DNA from 4 places in the Streptomyces sp. NBC_00236 genome. Region 4 is predicted to be linked to each of the others. Evidence: riboswitches for the same ligand, from Rfam matches in the RefSeq annotation. Region 4 holds a riboswitch; each other region holds the start of a gene.
What was found. A riboswitch is a leader RNA that binds a small molecule or an ion and turns the genes downstream of it on or off. The one in region 4 is predicted to bind cyclic di-AMP.
Positions count from the first base shown of each region.

Region 1: another riboswitch for cyclic di-AMP. It lies ahead of OG446_RS33645 (M23 family metallopeptidase); the one in region 4 lies ahead of OG446_RS19830 (M23 family metallopeptidase).
Region 2: another riboswitch for cyclic di-AMP. It lies ahead of OG446_RS23470 (C40 family peptidase); the one in region 4 lies ahead of OG446_RS19830 (M23 family metallopeptidase).
Region 3: another riboswitch for cyclic di-AMP. It lies ahead of OG446_RS02695 (transglycosylase SLT domain-containing protein); the one in region 4 lies ahead of OG446_RS19830 (M23 family metallopeptidase).

Region 1 covers NZ_CP108100.1:7,555,650-7,559,609, reverse strand. Annotated here, with positions in the region: gene OG446_RS33655 (STM4011 family radical SAM protein) at 1-488, shown strand, start outside; gene OG446_RS33650 (SGNH/GDSL hydrolase family protein) at 503-1,339, opposite strand; gene OG446_RS33645 (M23 family metallopeptidase) at 1,602-2,543, opposite strand; cyclic di-AMP (ydaO/yuaA leader) riboswitch at 2,547-2,705, opposite strand; gene OG446_RS33640 (tyrosine-protein phosphatase) at 3,190-3,960, shown strand, end outside.
Region 2 covers NZ_CP108100.1:5,183,315-5,187,274, reverse strand. Annotated here, with positions in the region: gene pcrA (DNA helicase PcrA) at 1-2,431, opposite strand, end outside; cyclic di-AMP (ydaO/yuaA leader) riboswitch at 2,691-2,858, shown strand; gene OG446_RS23470 (C40 family peptidase) at 2,857-3,960, shown strand, end outside.
Region 3 covers NZ_CP108100.1:615,294-619,253, reverse strand. Annotated here, with positions in the region: gene OG446_RS02705 (FecCD family ABC transporter permease) at 1-340, shown strand, start outside; gene OG446_RS02700 (ABC transporter ATP-binding protein) at 348-1,181, shown strand; cyclic di-AMP (ydaO/yuaA leader) riboswitch at 1,476-1,661, shown strand; gene OG446_RS02695 (transglycosylase SLT domain-containing protein) at 1,665-2,552, shown strand; gene OG446_RS02690 (esterase) at 2,754-3,960, shown strand, end outside.
Region 4 covers NZ_CP108100.1:4,384,137-4,388,096, reverse strand. Annotated here, with positions in the region: gene OG446_RS19835 (aldo/keto reductase) at 1-85, opposite strand, end outside; gene OG446_RS19830 (M23 family metallopeptidase) at 389-1,558, opposite strand; cyclic di-AMP (ydaO/yuaA leader) riboswitch at 1,570-1,724, opposite strand; gene OG446_RS19825 (PP2C family protein-serine/threonine phosphatase) at 2,001-3,266, opposite strand; tRNA gene OG446_RS19820 (tRNA-Met) at 3,399-3,472, opposite strand.

The DNA.
Region 1 (3,960 bases), 3.2 Mb from region 4:
TGGTGGCTCTGGGGATCCGCCACAGCGTGGGAATCGTCGGCCTCGACGGCCACCTCGACGAGGCGCGACGGCTGCGGGCGGCGCTGCCCGAGCAGGTCTACCTCTGGGTCAACGCCGCCGAGGGCCACACCTATACGGACGAGGAGGCGGACCGGTGGACGGCGGTCGACCCGCTGTTCCCGTACAGCCGGCATCCGCACCGTTCGGCGGGGCTGCCCTGCCGGACCGGTGAGTCGGTGATCTCGGTGGACGGCGACGGCACGGTGCGCCGCTGCCACTTCGTCCGCGCGGAGCTCGGCAATCTCTACGACGGCAGCTACCGCGCGGCGCTGGGTCCCCGGGCCTGTCCGCTCGCCGTCTGCGACTGCCACATCGGCTATGTGCACCTGGAGACGCTGCCGCTCTACGACGTCTTCGCCGGCGGAGTGCTGGAGCGCATACCGGCGCGGCCGGTGTCCTCCGTCGCCCCGTTCGCCCGGGGCGACTGAGGACTGCGAGCCTCTCAGAGAGGCAGCAGGTCGGGCCGCTTGGCCTCCACGTGGTCCCCCGAGGACTCACCGCGCAGCCGCCGGCCGATCCACGGGACCAGGTACTCGCGTGCCCAGTGGATGTCGTCGCGCCGCACTTCGAGCGTTCCGCGCTGGGCCTGCGGCGGCCACTCCTGGTCCGGATCGGCGGGTACGCCGAGGCCGAGGACCTGGGCGGCGCGCAGCGCGACCCGGGTGTGGCCCTCGGGCGACAGGTGCAGCCGGTCGTCGTCCCAGGCGCGCCGGTCCTGGACCGAGCGCAGGGACCACAGGTCGAGGACCGGGCAGTCGTAGCGGTCGGCGATGGACCGTACATGCGCGGTGTAGGTGGCGATCTTGCCGCGCAGATGGCGCAGCACGGGCACGTTGCGGGTGTCGAAGCCGGTGGTGACCATGACCGTGCCGACCGACCGGGTCAGGTCGGCGACCGCGCGCTCGAAGCGCTCGGCCACGTCGTCGGGATCGGTGCCCGGCCGGATGATGTCGTTGCCGCCGGCGCAGAAGCTCACCAGATCGGGGGCGAGTTCCTTGGCGCGCGGCACCTGCTCCTCGACGATCTGGTCGAGGAGACGTCCTCGTACGGCGAGATTGGCGTACCTGAAGTCTGCGTGAGCGGTGCCCGTCGCCGCGCCCGGGTCCGGGAGCTGGTCCGCGAGAAGGACCGCGAACCGGTCCGCCCAGCCGACGAACGTTCCGTCCGGGCCGGGGTCACCGACTCCCTCGGTGAAGCTGTCGCCAATCGCCGCGTACGACCCGATGGCGCCCTGTTGGTTGATGACGCCCTGCTGGATGTTGTTCGAATCGTCTGCCACAAGGGCATATCCTGCACCGCCGAATGTGACCTACGCGACCGTAATAAGGGGTTGACGGGTGGTGAGATAGACCACCCGGTCAGTTTTTGGTAAAGGGGGAATAAGAGTGGCCACCACCCACCGCCACCATTCACCGCCGCCGCCCCGGAGCCGCGCGCCTCTTCCGAGCACGGACAGCCAACGGCAGAGGGACGGTGCGCCGCCGCGCACCGTCCCTCCATGCATTGCTCAGGCCCGGTTCACCGGACCGGTGTTGCCCGGATCAGACGTTGATGCCGTGCGACGCCAGGTAGGCGATCGGGTCGATGTCCGAGCCGTACGCCGGACCCGTGCGGACCTCGAAGTGGAGGTGCGGGCCGGTGGCGTTGCCGGTGGAGCCGGACAGGCCGACCTGCTGGCCCGCGGTCACGGTCTGGCCGGCCGAGACGGAGAGCGAGGACATGTGGCCGTACTGCGAGTAGTGGCCGTCGGCGTGCTTGATGACGACCTCGTTGCCGTACGCGCCGCCCCAGCCGGCGGTGACGACGGTGCCGGAGGTGATCGCCTTCACGCTCGTGCCGGTGGACACGGGGAAGTCGATGCCGGTGTGGCTGCCGCTGGACCAGTTGGCACCGGAGGCGCGGTACGCGGTGGTGTGGTTGCCCGGGACCGGGTGGACGTAACCGGAGTCGTTGCTCTGGGTGGCCGGCGCCGAGGTCTCCTTGGACGACGAGTCGTCGGAGGAGGACGAGTCGGAGGCCGTGGAGGCCTTCGTCTCGGTCTTGGCCGGGGCCTTGGAGGGGGCCTTCGACGGGGTGGTGGTGCCCGTGGAGGTGGTCGAGGCGTGGCCCCAGGCCTTGCCGCCGAGGGTCAGCTTCATGCCCGGGAAGATCAGGCTCGGGTCGTCGCCGACGACCTTGCGGTTGTCCTGGTACAGCTTCTCCCAGCCACCCTTGAGCTTGTGCTCGGCAGCGATCTTCGACAGGTAGTCGCCGGAGACCACGGTGTAGGAGGTGGCGCCGGCCTGCTTCTTCGCGACCGGCTTGGCCGGGGTGGTGTGAGCGGCGGCCGACTTCGAGGTGACCGGAGCGGACTGCTCCGCGGCGTGGGCACCGGTGGCGCCGAGCAGCGGAAGCGCGATGACGGCTCCGCCGGCGCTCGCGGCGACGACGCCACGGGCAATGGTGCTGGACTTGGGACGACGGTGCTTACCCGATATGGGCATGAAGGTTTTCCTCTCCGGCGCCTGCGAGGTGAGCTGTCGGGTTCGGACTGGAGATGTCCGGTCGCGGCTGGCGCGACTTCACCCCGAGCCGTCCGGTTTCCCGGCCGGCGGCTTACCTGGTTCCCCCGCTCCTGCCACGCGGTGAGTGGGTGCGAATTCCGGGCGGCGGCAGGATTAGGCGGTCCGTCCGGATTGCAGCGAACGTAAGCGAGCCGGGACGGCGGAAACAAGCCACGGGTTCCGTGCGGGATTCCGTGCCGGAAATTCGGCGAGGAATTCCGGTCACACTCCGTGGATTACGGATCTTGGATTTCCGCGCCGCGCACGGAATACCCAGCGGCCCCGCCGCCACACACCGTCACGGATATGATCCCGCTCACGAGAGGGCGATCATCTACCGTAGAAGTAGGGCATGTTCGACTAAAGCCCTAATACGGACATGTCATGCCCATCGCTTCCGCTCCGTCGCATCGTCCGCGTGGATCCAGGGCCGCGCGGCCGTGCGGAGAGATCCGCCCGGCGGACTGCCACAGGGGCCCGAAGTGCGGGTACGACCAAGATGATTGCCTGAGGAATCAATGTCGTATCGTCACGAGAGTGGACCCGCGGGCGACACGCGCCGGCGGCAGAGCCCCCAGGAGTGACCGTGACGCAGCAGCTGCCGCAGACCCCGTCGACGGAGCCCGAGCTGGCGGGTGTCCGCAATTTCCGTGACGTGGGCGGCCTGCCCACCTCGGACGGCCGCCGGGTGCGGTACGGGCGGCTCTACCGCAGTGGTCACCTGGCACACGCCACGGCCGAGGACACCGCGTTCCTCACCGGTCTCGGTCTGCACACCGTCTTCGACTTCCGCAACGGCGCCGACCACAAGCTCGACGGCCTGGACGTGGAACTGCCGGGCGTGCGCAATGTGAACATCCCGCTCAGCGACCCGGCGGACGGCGCGGAGTTCTGGCGGATGGTGCGCGACGGCAACATGAACGAGCTGCGGTCGATCCTGGCCGACGGCAAGGGGACCCACCGCATGGTCGCTTCCTACCGCCGGATCATCCTGGACCGCACGGCAGAGCACAGCCGGGTCCTGCACGCCCTGGCCGAGGACAGCGTGCCCGCCCTGATGCACTGCGCCGCGGGCAAGGACCGCGCGGGTCTCTCCATCGCGGTGTCCCTGCTGGCCGTCGGCGTCGAGCGCGAGGCCATCGAGGCCGACTACCTCAAGTCCAACGACGCGCACCGCCGCTACAAGGTCCGCCGCAGCGACACCTCCGCCGCCGGGATGTCGCCCGAGGTGATGGAGCTGCTCAATCCCCTCTTCGGCGCCCACCCCGACTATCTCGCCGCCGCCTTCACCACCATCGACGAGACCTGGGGCGGCACCGACCGCTATCTCGCCGAAGGCCTCAGGATCAGCCAGGAG
Region 2 (3,960 bases), 800 kb from region 4:
TCTCGACCGGCGCGTACCGCAGCAGCAGCTTCTTCGGCCGCGCGTCCCCGAAGTCGACCGTGGCCTTCGCCTGGTCCCCGATGCCCTCGACCGCCGTCACCGTGCCCAGACCGAACTGGTCGTGGGTGACCCGGTCACCGGCCACCAGGGTGATCGTCGGCTTGTCCGAGGTCCGCCGGGTCGCGAAGCCCGAGGGGCCGGAGCGCGCACGGGACGCGGAGCGCGACGAGGTGATGCCCGACGTCGGCCCGGCCGGTGCCGCCATGGGGCCCTTGCGCTTCCACTCCAGGTGCTGGTCCGGGATCTCCTCCAGGAACCGCGACGGCGGGTTGTACGCGGGCTGGCCCCAGGCGCTGCGCATCGCCGCGCGAGTGAGGTAGAGCCGCTCGCGGGCGCGCGTGATGCCGACGTAGGCGAGCCGCCGCTCCTCCTCCAGCTCCTTGGTCTGTCCGAGTGCCCGCATGTGCGGGAAGACCCCGTCCTCCATGCCGGTCAGGAAGACCACCGGGAATTCGAGGCCCTTGGCGGTGTGCAGCGTCATCAGCGTGACGACACCGGAGCCGTCCTCGTCCTCGTCGGGGATCTGGTCGGCGTCGGCGACGAGCGCGACCTTCTCCAGGAACTCGGCGAGCGTGCCCGCGCCTTCGTCCTCCGCCCGCTCCTGCTCGAACTCGAGGGCGACGGAGGCGAGTTCCTGGAGGTTCTCGATCCGGGTCTCGTCCTGCGGGTCGGTGGACGCCTGGAGCTCGGCGAGATAGCCGGTCCGCTCCATGACGGCCTCCACCACGACCGCAGGTCCAGCGCCGGACTCCACGACCGTGCGGAGCTCCTCCATCAGCGTGTTGAACCGCTTCACCGCGTTCGACGAACGGGCTGCCATGCCGTACGCCTCGTCGACCCGGCGCAGCGCCTGCGGGAAGGAGATCTTCTCGCGCATCGACAGGGCGTCGATCATCGCCTCGGCCCGGTCGCCGATGCCCCGCTTGGGCACGTTCAGGATGCGGCGCAGCGGGACGGTGTCCTCGGGGTTGGAGAGGACCCGGAGGTAGGCCAGGACGTCCCTGACCTCCTTGCGCTCGTAGAAGCGCACGCCGCCGACCACCTTGTAGGGCAGGCCGACGCGGATGAAGATCTCCTCGAAGACACGCGACTGCGCGTTCGTCCGGTAGAAGATCGCCACGTCGCCGGCCTTGGCGTCGCCCGCGTCGGTCAGCCGGTCGATCTCGTCGGCGACGAACTGCGCCTCGTCGTGCTCGGTGTCGGCGACATAGCCGGTGATGCGGGTGCCCGCGCCCGCGTTCGTCCAGAGGTTCTTCGGGCGGCGGCTCTCGTTGCGCTCGATGACCGCGTTGGCCGCGGACAGGATCGTCTGCGTGGAGCGGTAGTTCTGCTCCAGCATGATCGTCGTCGCGTCCGGGTAGTCCTCCTCGAACTGGAGGATGTTGCGGATGGTCGCGCCGCGGAAGGCGTAGATCGACTGGTCCGCGTCACCCACGACGCACAGCTCGCCCGGGGCGTCGGCCTCGCCCGCCGGGCCGACCAGTTCCCGTACGAGCGTGTACTGGGCGTGGTTGGTGTCCTGGTACTCGTCGACGAGGACGTGGCGGAAGCGGCGGCGGTAGTGCTCGGCGACGTCGGGGAACGCCTGGAGCAGGTGCACCGTCGTCATGATGATGTCGTCGAAGTCCAGCGCGTTCGCCTCGCGCAGCCGGGACTGGTAGAGCGCGTAGGCCTGGGCGAGTGTCTTCTCGAAGCCGTCGGCAGCCTGGCCGGCGAAGGTCTCCTCGTCGATCAGCTCGTTCTTCAGGTTCGAGACCTTCGCCGTGAACGACTTCGGCGGGTAGCGCTTCGGGTCGAGGTCGAGATCGCGGCAGACCAGGGCCATGAGGCGCTTGGAGTCGGCGGCGTCGTAGATGGAGAACGAGGAGGTGAAGCCGAGCCGCTTCGACTCGCGGCGCAGGATCCGTACGCACGCGCTGTGGAAGGTCATGACCCACATGGCGTTGGCCCGCGGTCCGACGAGCTGCTCGACGCGCTCCTTCATCTCGCCGGCGGCCTTGTTGGTGAAGGTGATCGCCAGGATCTGGCCGGGGTGCACGCCGCGCTCGGCCAGCAGATGGGCGATGCGGTGCGTCAGTACGCGGGTCTTGCCCGAACCGGCACCGGCGACGATGAGCAGCGGGGACCCGGCGTGCACGACGGCTGCGCGCTGCTCGGTGTTCAGCCCGTCCAGCAGCGCGGCCGCGTCGATGACCGGGCGGTGGGCCCCGTCGCGGTAGTAGGCCTCGCGGGGCGGCGGGGGCCCGTCGAAAACGCCCGCGAAGAGGTCCTCCGGCACCGCTTCGGGTGCGGAGTCCTCGGGGGGCGGCGGGGGCCCTTCCTCCGTGTGCTGGAGGCCGGCCAGGAAACTGTCGTCAAAGAGGCTGCTCATCGCCTCCCGAGTCTAGGCGTGCGCACTGACACTCCGGGCCCGAGTGACCAACCACGCACCGGCGACCGGACACTCAGAGCGAGCGATGGGCATCACTGTGTGGAGCGACCCCGGGCCCCACCTGCCCCGCAGCGCCCCGATCCGGCAAGGTCACGAAAATGTATCGGGCATATCGAACATCAACCTTCACAGCGGCACCATGAGTTGGCTAGCGTGCTCGTTCGGGCGGCCCGTACCCCCAGAGGCGATCCACGCCGAGCGGGCGTCCACGCCGAATCCGGGCTGTCCGTCACGGGAGTCCGGAACCGGGGACCCACACGCATCACCGGGGTGAATCGGTCCGAAATCCCCCACCAGGACCGTAGGGCAGCCTTCCGTTCCGCCCGAACCCGACAGCTAACCCGGTAGGCGGTCCACGGAAGGAGATGCCGGCCTTGGCGTCGCATCGCAAACCGCGCACCCGTGTGCGCAATACCGGCCCGGCCGTCGGGATCACGACGGCCGCACTGGCTTCGGTGACCCTGCTGTCCACGCAGAGCGCACTCGCCGCCCCGGCTCCCAAGCCCAGCATCGAGGACGTACAGAAGAAGGTCGACGACCTCTACCGGCAGGCGGGCACCGCGACCCAGCAGTACAACCAGGCGAAGGAAGCGACCACGGCGCAGCGCTCCAAGGTGGACACCCTGCTCGACGACGTCGCCAAGCGCACCGAGAAGCTGAACGAGGCACGCAGGACGCTCGGCACCTATGCCGCCGCCCAGTACCGCGGCGGCACCCTCGCCCCGACCGCCACCTTCTTCCTGGCCGACGACCCGCAGTCGTTCTTCGACCAGACCCACCTCATGGACCGGATGACCGAGCGCCAGACGCGGGCGGTGTCGGACTTCCGTACGCAGCAGGTGAAGGCGTCCGAGCAGCGGGCCGAGGCCGTGGCGAGCCTGGAGACGCTCACCGAGTCCCAGGCGACCCTGCGCACCAGCAAGCAGAACGTCCAGACGAAGCTGTCCGAGGCCCGCGGCCTGCTGTCGAAGCTGACAGCCGAGGAGAAGGCGCGGCTGGCCGAGCTGGAGCGCAAGAAGGAGGCGGAGGCCAAGCGCAAGGCGGCGGAGCTGGCGAAGAAGCAGGCCGCCGCGAAGGCCGAGGCCGACCGCGAGGCCGCGGCGGCCGAGGAGGCCGCCGAGGAGGCCGGCAGCGGCACGGGGGCAGGCACCGGAACCGGGACCGGCTCGGGCTCGGGTTCGGACGCCGACGCCTCGACCAAGGCCGAGAAGGTCATGGCGTTCGCCAGGGCGCAGCTCGGCAAGCCGTACGTCTGGGGGGCGACCGGCCCGGCCTCGTACGACTGCTCCGGGCTCACCCAGGCGGCCTGGAAGGCGGCCGGTGTCGACATTCCGCGGACCACCTGGGACCAGGTGAACGTGGGCACCCGGATAGCCACCGAGGATCTGCGGCCCGGGGACCTGGTGTTCTTCTACGACGACATCAGCCACGTCGGCATCTACAAGGGCGACGGCATGATGATCCACGCG
Region 3 (3,960 bases), 3.8 Mb from region 4:
CGACGAGGTGGCGAGCTCCCTGGGCGTCGACCTGCGACGGGTCCGTACCGTCGCGCTCGCTCTCGCCGTCCTGCTGGCCGGCACGGCGGTCGGCGTCGGCGGACCCATCGCCTTCGTCGCGCTGGCGGCGCCGATCCTCGCCCAGCGGCTGACCGGTCCCACCCGTGTCCCGGTCACCGCGTCGGCGCTGACCGGGGCCGCGCTGATCGCCGCGGCCGATGCGATCGGGCGTGTCGCCGCGCCGGTCGAACTGCCCGTCGGGGTCGTCACCAGCGTCCTCGGCGGCCCCTTCCTCCTGTGGGTACTGCTGCGGCCCGACCCGGCCGCCGGAAAGGCGTGAGCCGCACATGACCGAGCATCCGACCGGTACGAAGGCGGGCCTCGAAGTCCGTGGCCTGCACGCCGGATATCCGGGCCGGCCCGTCGTCGAGAACGTCGACCTCACCGTTCCCGCCGGACACGTCGTCGCGATCGTGGGGCCCAACGGCTGCGGGAAGTCGACCCTGCTGCGGACCGTCGCCCGGCTCCACCGCCCCGAGTCCGGCACGGTCCTGATCGGCGGCACGGACATCTGGAGGACCGGCCGTCGCAGGGCCGCCCACCATGTCGCGCTGCTGCCGCAGTCGCCGCGCGCCCCCGAGGCGGTCACCGTGGCCGGGCTGGTGCGCTACGGCCGCAGCCCGCACCAGGGGCTGCTGCGCCAGTGGTCGCGCGAGGACGAGCGGGCGGTACGCGACGCACTCGACGCGACCGGGACCACCGCGCTGGCCGGGGAGCGCGTCGACCGGCTGTCCGGCGGTCAGCGCCAGCGCTGCTGGCTCGCGATGGTGCTGGCCCAGCAGACCCCGGTGGTCCTGCTCGACGAACCGACCAGCGCCCTCGACCTCGGGCACGCCGTCGAGGTCCTGGAACTCGTCCGCGAGGTCGCGGCCACCGGTCGCACCGTCGTCATGGTCCAGCACGACCTCGTTGCCGCGGCCCGCTACGCCGATCTGCTCGTCGCCATGAAGGGGGGCCGCGTCATCGCCACGGGCGCCCCCCGGGAGACGGTCGACGAGGCGCTGGTGAAGGAGCTGTACGCGCTCGACGCGGACGTACTCGCCGCCCCGGGCGACGGTTCACCGGTCGTGGTGCCGCGCAGTCGTGCCGGCGTGGCCGCGCAGCCGACGTCCATCCCGTAGTGCCCTAATTAGGCGATTGTCCGGAATGGTTGAGAATGCCCCTCCCGTCACGCCTCCGTGAGGCATGGCTTCTCCGGGTGGGCAAATCGCCCGTTTCGGGCGCAGTGGCCAGCGTCACGTTTCCCGCCCCTGACGCGGAACCAGACACTTCGGTTCCCTGGCGCCCCAAGAAAACTGACCCGCCCGGATGTGACCGGCATCGCACATTTCCTTTTATTGATCTTGCGAATCAATTGTGATCAGGAAATCCGGGCTTGTTCCGCCCGGTCTTTCTCGCTTACGGTCACCGTCAATCCGGACGGAACGCCGAATCCTGCCGCCGTCCGGTAACCCGACCACTCACGTACGGCAGGAGCGGGGGACCCAGGTTTGCCGCCGTTCCGGGAATCCGGAGCGGCTAGGGGTGAAGTCGCCATGTGCGGCCGGACATCTCCAGTCCGAACCCGACAGCTCACCTCGCAGGCGGCGGAGAGGAAAAGCGCCATGCCCATCAAGGGTCACCACCGTCGTTCCAAGTCCACCCCCCTGACCCGCGGTCTCATCGCCGTGAGCGCGGGCGGCGCGGTTCTCGCGCTCCCCCTGATCGCGGCCGGATCGGCTTCCGCCGCGCCGGTCCAGTCGGTCGTCGCGGAAAAGGCCGCAGCCCCGGTTTCCGTTGCCGGCAAGGGAATTTCCGTGCAGCACGCCAAGTCCACCACCTATTCCGTGGTCTCCGGCGATTCGCTTTCCAAGATCGCCCGCGGGCATTCCCTCGACGGCGGCTGGGCGCAGCTCTACAAGGACAACCGGAGCGTGGTCGGCGGCAACCCCGACCTGATTCACCCGGGCCTGAAGCTCACCATCGGAGCCAAGTCCACGGCCACCGCCCCCGAGGCCGCGACCAAGAGCGAATTCAAGGCGGAGAACACCTCCGGCAGCGCCTCGCAGCCGTCGGGCGACCGTGCCGAGAGCACCGACCGCGCCGACCGTTCCCAGCGGACGGCGACGCCCGTCGCCGAGGAGACCGCCCAGACCGTCGAGACCGCGCCCGCGCAGAGCGCCACGGCGTACACGGACGACCTCGACGGCTGGATCAAGGAGTCCCTCGCCGTCATGGCCGAGCACGGCATCCCCGGCAGCTACGACAGCATCCACCGCAACATCATGCGCGAGTCCTCGGGCAACCCGCAGATCGTCAACAACTGGGACTCGAACGCCGCCGCGGGCACCCCGTCCAAGGGCCTGCTCCAGGTCATCCAGCCCACGTTCGACGCGTACCACGTGCCCGGCACCTCGCTGGACATCCTGGACCCCGTCGCCAACATCACCGCCGCGTGCAACTACGCCGCCGCGACGTACGGCTCGATCGACAACGTCTTCGGGGCCTACTGATCCACCGCGGTACCGCCCCCGCGCGGAGCCGTGAAAAGGGGTGGAAGGGAGCTGAGCAGCTCCCTTCCACCCCTTTTGCGATGCCGTACAACCCTTGTGCCGCGGAGCCGGTCCAACAGGGCGCCAGGAGGCTGACGGGCTCTTCCCGGCGTCCCCCCCCCCCCGGTCTCGCCCGGTCATCCTTGAACCGAGGAGCCGCACGTGCGCACTTACCGACCGGCCGCCGTTGTCGCGGCCTCACTTCTCCTGATGGCAGGGGCCGCCGCCGTCGCGCCCTCCGCCCACGCCGTCGCCCCCGGCGGAACGCACGCCGACGACGGCGACGCCGACTTCAACGGTGACGGCTACGAGGACGTGCTCATCGGCGCGCCCGGCGGGACCGTCGGCGGCAAGAAGGGCGCGGGGTACGTGACCGTGCAGTACGGCGGGCCGGGCGGCATCAATACCACCCGGGGCACCGTCCTCAGCCAGAACACCACCGGGGTGCCGGGCGGCGCCGAGGCCGGGGACGGTTTCGGCGCCGCGCTGGCCACCGGCGACCTGGACGGGGACGGGTACGGCGACGCCGTCGTGGGCCTCCCGGGCGAGAACGTCGAACCGGTGACCGACGCGGGCGGCGCCGTCGTCCTGTGGGGCTCCGCGCAGGGGCTCTCCGGCTCGGGCAGCGACTGGCTGCAGGCCGCGGAACCCGCCGCCGGCGCCCGGTTCGGCAATGCTCTCGCCGCCGCGCACTTCAGCCCCGACATCCCCGGCGACCAGCTGGCCGTGACCGACCGCGCCGACTTCACCCTGTTCCAGTACGCCCCGGGAACCCGCCGGAACGCCACCTCGAGCAGCAACCACGTCCCCGGCACCCCCGGGCGCGAGATCGCACCCCGGGCCCTGACCACCGGCGACTACGACGGCAACGGTCTCGCCGACCTCGTCATCTCCGGCGTCACCGTGGGCGAGGAGCCGGGCCACGGCTGGTCCGCACTCCTCCTCGGCGAGGTCCAGGGGCTCCGCTACGACCAGGGCCTGCGCGGCGGCCCGGCCGTCGCTTCCGGCGACATCGACCACGACGGCTACGACGACCTCGTGACCGGGGAGCCGCGCAGCCCCGACGACGGTGGCGCGTCGATGACCGGCGGTGTGGTCGGCGTGTACTACGGCAGCGCCGGCGACGGGCCGGTCGGGGCCGAGGGCCCGGGCACCCCGCCGGTGTGGTGGACGCAGGACACCTCCGGTGTCCCCGGCGGCTCGGAGGCCGGCGACGGCTGGGGCGCTGACCTCTCCGTCGCGGACACCGACGGCGACGGGTACGCGGACGTGGCCATCGGCGCCCCCGGCGAGGACATCGGCACGGTCGTCGACGCGGGGGCCGTGTGGGTGCTGCGCGGCGCGGCCGGCGGGCTGACCGCCTCCGGTG
Region 4 (3,960 bases):
CGGCCGTCCATCCGAAGACGTTGCCGCCGAGGGCGAGCGGGAAGACCTGGAGGCTGGAGGAACCGAGCTTACGGAGAGAAGTCATGGGTGGCACAACCACTTCCACGGGCTCCGCTATTCCGTGGCCTGTGCATCTTGAACGGGTGCAGCGCGGCATTCTGAACAGGTGCGGCGCGGCATCCTGAACAGGTGCGGCACGCGGACGGAGACAGACCGGCAGCCCTGACGTCGGGGGGTGAGCGTCAGGGCTGCCGGGGTTTCGTGGCCGGAGAACCGGCGTGAGGGGCGTTCTCGGAGCGTCCTGGGAAACGGTCCCGGACAAGCTTCGGACCGGCCTCGGACCGGCCTCGGGAAACGGCCCCTCCTCGAACCATCCAGGGAGACGGTCTCAGACCGTCAGACCGCGGGCCTGCAGCCAGGCCATCGGGTCGATGCCGGTGCCGTCCGGGGTGTGGACCTCCAGGTGGAGGTGCGGGCCCGTCACGTTGCCGGTCGCGCCGACGCGTCCGATGGTGTCGCCCGTCGTGACCTTCTGGCCGATGCTGACGTCGATCGAGGACTGGTGGCAGAACCACAGCTCCGTGCCGTCCTCCAGCTCCAGGACCGTGCGGTAGCCGTAGGAACCGGAGTAGCCGGCCGACTTGACCGTGCCGGTGTGGATGGCCTTGATCGGTGTTCCGGTCGGCGCCGCGAAGTCGAGGCCCGTGTGGTAGCCGGAGGACCACATCGATCCGGCCTCGCCGAAGGTCGAGGTGATCGTGTACGAGGAGGTGGGGATGGCGTAGCTGGCGGCGAGCTTGGCGAGCCGCAGCGCTTCCGCCTTCTTCGCCGCTTCCTCCGCCGCCTTCTTCTTCTCGGCGGCGATCTTGGCCTCGGCGGCGTCCTGCTGCTTCTTCGCCTCGGCTGCGGCCTTCTCCGCGGCCGCCTTCTCCGCAGCCGCCTTGACCTCGGCGTCGGCGGCGTCCTGCTGCTGCTCGGCCTGCTGGAGGATGCGGGCGCGGAGTGCCTCACCGGCGTCCGTGGTGCCCTGCTCGGCCTCGGCGGTGGTGATGCCGGCGGTCGTCAGCGGGGCGGCAGCGGTCTCGGCCGCAGCCTTGTCCGCCGTGGACTCGGACTCTCCCGAGAACAGCGCGCCGACGCCCGGGAGGGACTTGGCGTCGGGGAGATTGTCCGCGATGGAATCGGGAAGAGAGATGGAGACCGGCGGCTTGCTCTGGGCGGTGGCCATGCCACCCGCACCGACGGCCGCGATGACGCCGACGCCGAGGACGGTGGAACTGCGGGCCAGACCATTGCGCTGCTTGGCGACGCGGTGCTTGCCGCGCACGGGGCGGATGGACTCCTCGGTGGGGTTCCATTCCTCCCAGGTCCTGTCGGACCCGGCCTCGTCGGCGCGGAAGTCGTTTCCGAAGTCGCTGCCCCGATCGGTCCCGTAATCGGTCGCGTAGTCGGCCCCGTACTCCGTACCGAATGCGGTGGCGGGCCGGGGGGCGAGGTCATCGCCGTACTCGGACCGGAACCGAGAGGGAGCTTCGGGGGCAGGCTTGTTGGACGCCACGGGGGCGCACTCCTTTCCTTCCTTCTCGCCTACCGGGTTAGCTGACGGGTTCGGAGCAGGAAGGTCTCCTACGGGTTCCTCCGCCTCACAAACAAGACAGAGATGCCCGATTCACCCCATGTAGGTGGTTCCCCGGTTCCCTTGCGGAATTCGGCGCTCGCGCACGGTGCCGCCACTGACGGCGGCTGGGACAACCGCGCTGCGTTATCGAACGTTAATAGACACCGGGGTCCGATTCCAAGCCGTTCCCACTGATCGTTCGCGTCCTTGGCCTGGACTTTACGGGACACAACCGGGTGCAATCGGGCGAGTTGATCGCCCCTCGGATGGCACCCGATTTCTGACGTTGCGTCAAATGTTATGCGGAGGGGTGTCTTTCGGTTACGGACGGTGGTATCGCCCTCCACCGCTCCCCCCTCACCTGTCACCGCAGGGAGCCGGCTCAGCCGCCGCCGTCGCCCAGACCGACGATCTTCACGGTCCTGCGCCGGTCGGGCTGCCCCTCGGCGGGCCGCACGACCGCGAGCAGCGCCATGTCGTCCGTCGACTCGCCCCCCGTATGCAGCCGTACGTCATCGGTCAGCGCGGAGAGGAGTTCCTCGGGTCCCGGGAAGATCCGTCCCCGCAGCCGCTCGGCAGGGTCGTAGAAGACCCCTTCGGCGTTACGGGCCTCGGAGAGGCCGTCCGTATAGAGGAGAAGCGTCGCCCCGGCCGGCAGGTCCCACTCGTCGGCCCGGTCCGGCCACACCCCCAGGTCCATCCCCAGCGGCAGCGCGGGCACCGACGGACCGAGCACATCCAGCCCTCCGTCCGTGTGCAGGAGCAGCGGCTCGGGGTGACCGCGGTTGACGATCCGCACCCGGCCCGCCCCCCGCGGGACCTCGGCGAGCACGGCGGTGATGAACCCCTCGAACGCGTCCAGGCCACCACGCCGGTCCGACTCCCGCGCCAGCGCGCGCTCCAGCCGCAGCGCCACGCCCTCCAGGGTCTCCTCCTGTTCGGCCGCCTCCCGGAAGGCCCCGATGACCACCGCCACCGCCTCCACGGCGTCCAGCCCCTTGCCGCGCACGTCCCCGACCACCAGCCGCACCCCCTGCGGGCTGTCCGCCACCGAGAACAGGTCGCCGCCGACGAACTCGTCCGCCTGCGCCGCCTCGTACCGCGCGGCCACCTGCAGCCCGCCGATCCGGTCGGACGGTGTCGGCAGCACCGCCCGCATGGCCGTCTCCGCGATGACGCGGGCGGAGGCCAGCTGCTCGTTGCTGCGCCGGACGACCCCGTTGATCACGACGGCGAGGACGGAGACGGTGAGGACGGTGAGCAGTTCGATGGAGGGCACGACCTGCAGCAGGGTGCCGCTGGACAGCCGCAGCACGACGACGGCCAGCAGCGCGGCGACACCGGTACGTACCGTGCTGGCCAGCGAGAAGAACGGCGCGGCGATCAGCGGGGCCGCCGCGTACAAGGGGACGGCGGTGAACTCGGGCGGGGAGAAAGCATCGAACAGCACGCCCCCGACGATCATCATCGTGGGCAGCAGCCGGACGAACCGGCGGGTCCTCACATCCCCGGCGCGCCTCCCCCGCCGCTTCTCCCGCTTCCCCACCTGCTGCTCTCCTGCCCGGTGCATCCACGGCCGCGGACGGTACCGCGCACCACCCCCAGGCTTCCCGGAGCAGGGCCGCGGGGCGACTCCTCGTCGGCCAATGGGGGTACGCGTACGCGATACGGCCCCGCACCGGCCAACCCGGCGGGCCACGAACCGACGGACCCAGTGGCCCACGGCGTACAAACGAATCAGGCCCGGCACGCTGTATGCATGCCGGGCCTGATTCTTCAGTAGCGGGGACAGGATTTGAACCTGCGACCTCTGGGTTATGAGCCCAGCGAGCTACCGAGCTGCTCCACCCCGCGTCGGTAAACACAACTCTACGGCATGTTCGAGGCACTCATGACCACCCTCGTGACCACCCGGCGCACACACCGGCGCGCACACCCTGTGGGCGGCACACGGACGCGCCCGGTCCGCAGCCTGGCCCGCCGCCCGGCCGCACACCTGAGGAGTGCGCCCCTGTGGACATTCGACACCCACCCCCACCCCAACCACAGGGCATGGAAGCCGGATTCAGGTCAGCAAATCCGAACAAAGCGGCCCTGTAGCCACCTTGTGGGCGCACCGGCGGGAGAGGAGCAGTCCGCCTCCCGCGGACGATCTCCACCGGGCCGTCAACGTGTTCAAAACGAGAAGGTGTTGCAAGGAACACGTGTTCTGCCGCAAGGTAACTGCTGCACCCCCCGGACCGGTGGGCTGCCCGTGCGAGCAGGCCCCGGAACGCGCAGTCACCGCGCCCCGCAAGCCGCTCCCGGTCTCTCATCGCAGCCTGTCTGGAGGGCCCTCGACG